One region of the Streptomyces sp. NPDC051976 genome, then DNA from elsewhere that is predicted to be linked to it. Evidence: riboswitches for the same ligand, from Rfam matches in the RefSeq annotation. Region 1 holds a riboswitch; the other holds the start of a gene.

What was found. A riboswitch is a leader RNA that binds a small molecule or an ion and turns the genes downstream of it on or off. The one in region 1 is predicted to bind glycine.
Region 2: linked by a shared signal. The riboswitch ahead of gcvP (aminomethyl-transferring glycine dehydrogenase) and the one ahead of gcvT (glycine cleavage system aminomethyltransferase GcvT) in region 1 are both predicted to bind glycine.

What each region holds. Positions count from the first base shown of each region.
Region 1 is NZ_JBFAXL010000066.1:7,544-11,766, reverse strand. Features, by position in the region: gene gcvH (glycine cleavage system protein GcvH) at 1-334, opposite strand, end outside; gene gcvT (glycine cleavage system aminomethyltransferase GcvT) at 443-1,570, opposite strand; glycine riboswitch at 1,751-1,850, opposite strand; gene AB0M29_RS38435 (enhanced serine sensitivity protein SseB) at 1,967-2,728, shown strand; gene AB0M29_RS38430 (enhanced serine sensitivity protein SseB C-terminal domain-containing protein) at 2,920-3,645, shown strand; gene AB0M29_RS38425 (DUF885 family protein) at 3,634-4,223, opposite strand, start outside.
Region 2 is NZ_JBFAXL010000096.1:8,890-13,112, reverse strand. Features, by position in the region: gene gcvP (aminomethyl-transferring glycine dehydrogenase) at 1-2,283, opposite strand, end outside; glycine riboswitch at 2,467-2,563, opposite strand; gene AB0M29_RS42710 (PRC-barrel domain-containing protein) at 2,730-3,107, shown strand; gene AB0M29_RS42705 (DNA polymerase IV) at 3,065-4,223, opposite strand, start outside.

The sequences.
Region 1 (4,223 bases):
CCGGGTCCTCGGAGACCCGCACCTTGAACAGCCAGCCGCCCTCGAAGGCGGCGGTGTTCACCAGGGCCGGGTCGTCGGCGACGTCCTGGTTGATCTCGGTGACCTCACCGGAGACCGGGGAGTAGAGGTCGCTGACGGACTTGGTGGACTCCAGCTCGCCGCAGGTCTCACCCGCGGCCACCGTGTCGCCCACCGTGGGGAGCTGCACGAAGACCACGTCGCCCAGCGCGTCGGCGGCGTGCGAGGTGATGCCCACCGTCGCGACCCCGTCCGTGGCGGCGGAGAGCCACTCGTGCTCCTTGCTGTAACGCAGGTTCTCAGGGTTGATGCTCATGACGGAATTCTCCCGGATGTGAAGGGGTGCTCGCGCGCCGGGCGACGGCAGGCGGTGGGTCGTACGGGAAGCGGTGGGTCGGTGGGCTGACCTGCGCGGCCGCGCGGGTCAGCGCTCACGCTTGTAGAACGGCAGGGCGACCACCCGGTGCGGCTCGTGGGTGCCGCGGATGTCGACCGCCACCCCCGCCGAGCCGGGCGCGGCGTGCGCGGCGTCCACGTACGCCATCGCCAGCGGCACCCCCAGGGTCGGGGACGGCGCGCCGGAGGTGACCTCGCCGATGACCGCGCCCTCGGCGTCGGTCACCGGGTGGCCCGCGCGCGGCACCCGGCGGCCCTCGGCGATCAGCCCGACGAGCTTGCGCGGCGGGACCGCCGCGGCCTTCTCGGCCGCCGCCGCCAGCGCCTCGCGGCCGACGAAGTCACCGGGCTTGTCGAACTTCACCACCCGGCCGAGACCGGCGTCGAACGGCGTCAGCGCGGTGGTCAGCTCGTGCCCGTACAGCGGCATGCCCGCCTCCAGGCGGAGCGTGTCACGGCAGGACAGACCGCACGGCACCAGGCCCGCGTCCGCGCCCGCCTCGGTGATCGCCTGCCACAGCTTCTCGGCGTCGGCGGGCGCCGAGAACAGCTCGAAGCCGTCCTCGCCGGTGTAGCCGGTACGCGCGATCAGCGCGGGCACCCCGGCGACCGTCCCGGGCAGGCCCGCGTAGTACTTCAGCCCGTCCAGGTCGGCGTCGGTCAGCGACTTCAGGATGCCGGGCGCCTCCGGGCCCTGGACGGCGATCAGCGCGTACGCGTCCCGGTCGTCGCGCACCTCGGCGCCCGCGAAACCGGCGGCCCGCTCGGTGACGGCGTCCAGCACCACCTGGGCGTTGGAGGCGTTCGCGACGATCATGTACTCCTGCTCGGCGAGCCGGTACACGATCAGGTCGTCCAGGATGCCGCCGTCGGCCGCGCAGATCATCGTGTAGCGGGCCCGGCCCACGGCGAGCGCTGACAGATGGCCGACCAGCGCGTAGTCCAGCGCCTCACCGGCCTGCGGTCCCGTGACGGTGATCTCGCCCATGTGTGAGAGGTCGAACAGGCCGGCGCGGGTGCGGACCGCCAGGTGCTCGTCGCGCTCGCTGGCGTACCGCAGCGGCATGTCCCAGCCCGCGAAGTCGGTCATGGTCGCGCCCAGCGCGCGGTGCAGGGCGTCCAGCGCGGTACGGCGGGGAGGATGGGGCTGGCTCATCGGCGGGGCTCCAGATGCTGAAGTGACGGCACAGGACGGATGTGGCGTGGCCAGAGCCCGCGGGCCCTGGCCTCCCCATCTGTCATCGGAACCTGAGAGGTTCACCGTGACCCTCGCGGGCCGCGGCTTGCACCTTGGGTGGGACGGCCCCCGCAGGGTCCGTCCGCTTTTCAGATCTGCCTCGCCCGCGCGGTATCTGTGCCTGAGAGATTCAAGGGAGGACTTGCTCCTTCGGCGCCCGGCCCCGGTCAGGGGGCCTGGACTCTCCCGCGCGGCCTCCAACGGCCGGTATGCAAGTTGTGGCGCTCATCATTGCACGATCGCCGGGGCGGCGGGCCCCCGGCCCGCTAGGGTTTCCGGGCAGGGCTGTGGCACAAGGGTGGGACAAGGGTGGACATGGACAATCCGGCGGCGTACGTATGGCCGGCCAACGAGCTGGAAGAGGTGCTCACCGCGAGCCTCGGCAACCCCTCGGCCACCCCGCGGCTGCTGGAGGTGCTCGGCCGCTCCCGGGTGTGGGTGCCGCTGCCGAACGGCGCCGCGCCGCACCAGCCCGGCTTCGACCTGCCCACCGTGGAGCTGGAGGGCGCGCCCTATGTGCCGGTCTTCAGCTCCGAGCACCAGTTCCGGAAGGCGGCCGACGGGATGCCCTGCGCCGTCGCGCCGGTCCATGAGTTCGCCCGCGGGCTGCCCCCGCTGGTCGGCATCGCCGTGAACCCCGGCGGCGCCGTGGGCGTGCCGCTGCCGCCCGCCGCCGTGGCCGACCTGTGCCGGGACCGCGGCGCCGGCGGCGACCCCGGCGCCCGCCCGACCGGCGCCCGGGTCCGGCTGTGGGAGCCCGAGCACCACGAGGAGCCGGTGGACTTCCTGGCCGCCGCGGCCGGCGAGTTCGCCGTCACCCCCGTGGTGCTCACCGCCCGCCGCGCGCTGGCCGTCGTCGAGGAGGACGCACCCGCGCTCTTCGTCGGGGTGGAGCTGGACCGATGGCAGGAGGCCGACCGGGCGGCCGCCATGGACGCCATCGGCCGCGCGCTCGGCGCCGTGCCGTGCCCGTGGCAGGTGCATCTGATCCTGCTGGACGTGGCACAGGACCCGGTCGCCGACTGGATGCTGGAGACCGTGGCGCCGTTCTTCGCCCGCGACGGCGGACACGGCTGAGCACCCGGGCGTGGACGCCGCTGCGCCACGCACACACGACCTGCTTTGATGGCGTCCGGCGCACCCGTGTGCGCCGGACGGACGGCACGGACCGGACGGACCGGACGAGCAGACCGAAACAGGGGAAGGAGCGGTCCCACGTGATCGCGGGCGCGCAAGGCGGTGCGGCGGCGGCCGGACACCTGGAGCAGATGCTCCTCCAGGTGGCTCCCGGCCGGTTCGACGCATACGAGAACCTGCTCGCGTCGCTGGCCGACGGCCAGGTGTGGATGCTGCTCTGGCACGGCACGCCGGGCTCGCCCGACGCCCAGTACGGCAACCTGGAGATCGGCGGCCACGGCTACGCGCCCTGCGTCACCTCCCCGCGGGAGCTGGCCGCCAGCGGCTGGACCCGTGACCACGAGGTGGTCTCCGGCCGCGACATCGCCCTGACACTGTTCCCCGACCGCTGGGGCCTGTGGCTCAATCCGCACGCCCACGGCGGCGGCGTCGGCATCCCCTGGCTCGACCTGCGGCGGATCGCGGGCGGCCTGGACCTGCTGCCCGCGGGACCGCTGCAGATCGGCGAACCGTCCCTGCAGATCCCGCAGTTCTACGCGCTCCTGGCCCAGGCCGCCCACCGCACCCCCGCGGTACGGGCGCTGCGCCGTGCCTGGGTGCAGCCCGCCGTGGGGGAGCCGTACCTGGCCATCGGGGTCGAGGTCTACGACGCCTCGCCGCAGGCCGTCGAGTCGGTCCGGCTGATGATGCAGCAGGCCGTCGGCGGTGTCCCCGAGGGCCTGGCCGTCTCCACGGTCGCCATGGCCGACGGCTACGACCCGGTCGCCATGTGGATGCGCGCCAACGGCCAGCCCTTCTTCGACCGCGAGGCGTACGGCGGCGGCGCGGGCTGGGGCCCGCAGGGGTCAGCCCGCTGAGCCGTGGTGGCGGTGCTTCTTCTTGCGCGGGTCGGGGGTCGCGGCGGTGAGCGCGGCGTCCATCAGCCCGAGCGGCGGACTGCCCAGTGAGAGCAGCGCGGTGTGGAAGCGGGGGAGGGAGAAGTCCTTTCCCCAGGAGCGGCGGGCGCGTTCGCGCAGCCGCATGATCTCCAGCTTCCCCCAGGTGTAGCGGCCGTAGCCCGCGTCGAAGGTGCCGCGGCGGGCCTCCGAGGCGGCGCCCGCCCGCGCCAGGTGCGCGTCCCGGATGAAGAGCTGGGTGGCCTCCTCCAGATCCATCGCCCCGGTGTGCAGCCCGATCGCGCACGTCAGCCGGGTGACCCGGACCAGCGCCTCCAGGGCGACACCGATCGCGAAGCGCGGGTCACGCGACCGGAAGCCCTCCTCCAGGCAGACCTCCTCCACGTAGTGCGCCCAGCCCTCGCAGAAGGACAGCCCGTGCAGCACCCGGCGCACCGGGGTGGCGGCCCGGCGCAGCGCCCGGCCGTGCGCGAAGTGGCCGGGAGCCACCTCGTGGACGGTGATCGAGGGCAGGCTCGTACGGCTGAAAACCGACAGCC
Region 2 (4,223 bases), on a different contig from region 1:
GCCCCAGGGAGCGCCCGAGATCGGCCCGACACCCGTGGCGGGCCCCGCGGTCGGCTGCAGCGGGTGGTTGGGCAGGTACGGGGCCAGGTGCGCGCGGACCGCGACCGGGCCGACGCCGGGGCCGCCGCCGCCGTGCGGGATGCAGAAGGTCTTGTGCAGGTTCAGGTGCGAGACGTCCGCGCCGAACCGGCCGGGACGGGCCAGGCCCACCAGCGCGTTGAGGTTGGCGCCGTCCACGTACACCTGGCCGCCCGCGTCGTGCACGGCCGCGCAGATGTCGGTGATGTTGTCCTCGAACACACCGTGCGTGGAGGGGTAGGTCACCATCAGCACGGCGAGCTGGTCGCGGTGCTGATCGATCTTGGCGTGCAGGTCGGCGGTGTCCACGTCGCCGTCCTGCCCTGTGCGCACCACGACGACCTTCATGCCGGCCATCACGGCGCTGGCGGCGTTGGTGCCGTGCGCGGAGGACGGGATGAGGCAGACCGTGCGCTGGCTGTCGCCGTTGGCGCGGTGGTAGGCGCGCACCGCCAGCAGACCGGCGAGTTCGCCCTGCGAGCCCGCGTTGGGCTGGATGCTGACCTTGTCGTAGCCGGTGACCTCGGCGAGCTGGTCCTCCAGGCCGTGGATCAGCTCCAGGTAGCCCTCGGCCTGCTCGACCGGCGCGAAGGGGTGCAGCGCGCCGAACTCGGGCCAGGTGACCGGCTCCATCTCGGTGGTGGCGTTGAGCTTCATCGTGCAGGAGCCGAGCGGGATCATGCCGCGGTCCAGCGCGTAGTCGCGGTCGGCCAGCCGCCGCAGGTAGCGCAGCATCGCGGTCTCGCTGCGGTGCTGGTGGAAGACCGGGTGGGTCAGATACGACTCGGTGCGGGCCAGGCCGTCGGGGAGCGCGTCCGCGGTGGCGGCGTCCAGCGCCTCGATGTCGGCGGCGCCGTCCGCGCCGAAGGCGGCGAGCACCGCGGCGAGCTGGGCGCGGTCGGTGGTCTCGTCACAGGCGATGCCGACCAGGTCCGCGTCGGTCTGCCGCAGGTTGACGCCGACGGTACGGGCGGCGGCCACCACCTCGGCGGCGCGGCCCGGCACCCGGGCGGTGAGGGTGTCGAAGTAGCCGTCGTGCACGATCTCGACCCCGGCGGCGCGCAGGCCCGCGGCGAGGATCGCGGCGTAGCGGTGGGTGCGGCGGGCGATCTGGGCCAGGCCCTCGGGACCGTGGTAGACCGCGTACATCCCGGCCATCACGGCCAGCAGCACCTGCGCGGTGCAGATGTTGCTGGTGGCCTTCTCGCGACGGATGTGCTGCTCGCGGGTCTGCAGCGCCAGGCGGTACGCCTTGTTGCCGTCCGCGTCGACGGAGACGCCGACCAGGCGGCCGGGCAGGCTGCGGGCGAACTGGTCGCGGACGGCCATGTAGCCGGCGTGCGGGCCGCCGAAGCCCATCGGCACACCGAAGCGCTGGGTGGTGCCCACCGCGATGTCCGCGCCCAGGGCGCCGGGCGAGGTGAGCAGGGTGAGCGCCAGCAGGTCGGCGGCGACGGTGACGACCGCGCCCAGTTCGTGCGCGCGCTCGATGACCGGCCGCAGGTCGCGTACCGCACCGGAGGCGCCCGGGTACTGCAGCAGCACACCGAAGACGCCGCGCTCGGCGATCTCGTCCGGGATACCGGCGGACAGGTCGGCGACGACCACCTCGACGCCGGTGGGCTCGGCGCGGGTCTCGATCACCGCGACGGTCTGCGGGAAGGTGTCGGCGTCGACCAGGAAGACGCCGTTCTTGACCTTGCCGACCCGGCGGGACAGCGCCATCGCCTCGGCGGCGGCGGTGCTCTCGTCCAGCAGCGAGGCGCCGGAGGTGGGCAGCCCGGTGAGGTCGGCGACCACGGTCTGGAAGTTCAGCAGCGCCTCCAGGCGCCCCTGCGAGATCTCCGGCTGGTACGGGGTGTAGGCCGTGTACCAGGCGGGGTTCTCCATCACGTTGCGCAGGATGACGGGCGGCGTGAAGGTGCCGTAGTAGCCGAGGCCGATCATCGGGGCCAGCACCTGGTTGCGGTCCGCGAGGGCGCGCAGCTCGCGCAGCGCCTCGGCCTCGGTGCGGGCGGGGGGCAGTGCCAGCGCCTCGGCGCTGCGGATGGTGCCGGGCACTGCCGCGTCGGTGAGTTCGTCCAGCGATCCGTAGCCGACGTGCGCGAGCATCTTGGCCTGCGCCTCGGCGTCGGGGCCGATGTGGCGCCTGGCGAACGGAATGCCCGCTTCCAGCTCGGAGAGGGGAATGCGAGGGGAAGTCATCTGCGGAGGCCTCCTGGTCTGCCACGACCTTCGGGGGTGCCGCGGCGCGGACACCCGTACGGCCTCCCCCTCTGTCATCAGAACCTGAGAGCTTCACCGCCCTGGTGGGGGCGGCTTTCACCGTCGGTGAGGGTTCGTACCGGAGATTACGCTTCCGGTCCGCGCCCTGCTTTCCAGAGTGACCTCGCCCATGCGGTACGGGATGCCTGAGAGATTCCGGGGAGGGTTTGCTCCTTCGGCGCCTCCGACACCTTCTCGGAGGCTCTCCCGCATGGGGTCTGCAGCCGATCACCAGCCTACCAGCGCGGTACCGCCGTCCGGTGGGTCGTGTGCGCCGGTTCACGCCGGGCCGTACGGGGGCGGCCCCCGAGTCGACATGGGGCCCGATGTGGCTTTGGGTGGTATTCATCAACAGTCGTCATGAATCGTCGTTGGTTGGAGGGACCGTGCAGACCGACATCGATCCGCGCAGCCTGATCGGCCGCCGCGCCCTCGACCGGGACGGTACGAGGATCGGCACGGTCGACGAGGTGTACCTCGACGACGCGACCGGCGTACCCGAGTGGGCGGCGGTGCGGACGGGCCTGTTCACCCGTGACGCGTTCGTCCCGCTGGAGCCGAGCGAGCTGGTCGACGACGAACTGCGGGTGCCGTTCAAGAAGGCGCTGATCAAGGACGCGCCGGACTTCGGTGTGGGCCGCCATCTGTCGCCCGAGCAGGAGCTGCAGCTCTACCACCACTACGGCATGGACGTGCCCAGGTCGTCGGCCGAGCCCGCCCGTCACCCCGAGGGGGACTTCGGCACACTGGCCGGCGACGAGTAGGGCACCAGCGGCAGGGGGTCGCGGTGGGCCAGCGCCGGGTCGTCCACGGCGAAGGTCCGCACCCGGCCGGGAACGCTGTCCGAGGGGACCTCGAAGCGCACGGTCACCCGCCCCACCCCGCTGCCCTGCACCCACCCCGAGCCGAACTCCTCGTGCTCGACGTCCTGCCCCGGCCACCACAGCTTCGCCCGCTCGGGCGCCGGCGGCGCGGTGGCGGGCAGCTCCGGCGGGGCGTACGCGTCCGGCTCCCGCTCCCCGGCCGCCCGCTCCTCCGCGACCTGCGCGAACAGGTCCTCCTGGGTGAAGTCCGCGAGCCCCGCCACGCCCACCCCGAGCAGCCGGACGCCCCCGGTGGTGTCGACCGGTTCGATCAGCCGCCGCGCGGTCTCCCGGACGACTCCGGGGTCGTCGGTGGGGGCGCGCAGCGTCTCGGAGCGGGTGAGGGTGGAGAAGTCGTACCGGCGGACCTTGACGACCACGGTCCGCCCCGACCGGCCCGCGCCGCGCAGCCGCTGCACACAGCGCTCGGCGAGCCGGTCGATCTCGTACCGGACATGGGCGCGGTCGGTCAGGTCGGCGTCGAAGGTGTCCTCGACGGAGATCGACTTCACGTCGCGGTCGGCGACGACCGGGCGGTTGTCGAGCCCGGCCGCGCTGGCGTGGAGCGAGGCGCCGTGGGCCTTCCCGAGCAGCCGCACCATCTCCGGCTCCCCCGCGTGCACGATCTCGGCGATGGTGGTGATGCCCGCCTTGCGCAGGTGTTCGGCGGTGGCGGGACCGACACCCCACAGGGTCCGTACCGGCAGCGGGTCGAGCAGCGCCCGCTCGCTGCCCGGTGTGACGACCACCAGCCCGTCCGGCTTGGCCTGCTCGGAGGCGATCTTCGCCAGCAGCTTGGATCCGGCGAGGCCCACCGAGGCGGTCAGCCCGGTGGTGGCCCGGATCTCGGCGCGCAGCCGCTCGGCGACCGCCCGCGGGTCACCGCCCAGCTCCCCCGCCTCCAGGTCCACGAACGCCTCGTCCAGGCTGAGCGGCTCTATCAGCGGCGAGACCTCGCCGAGCAGCGCCATCACGGTGTCACTGATCTGGCGGTAGATCCCGAACCGCGGCACCAGA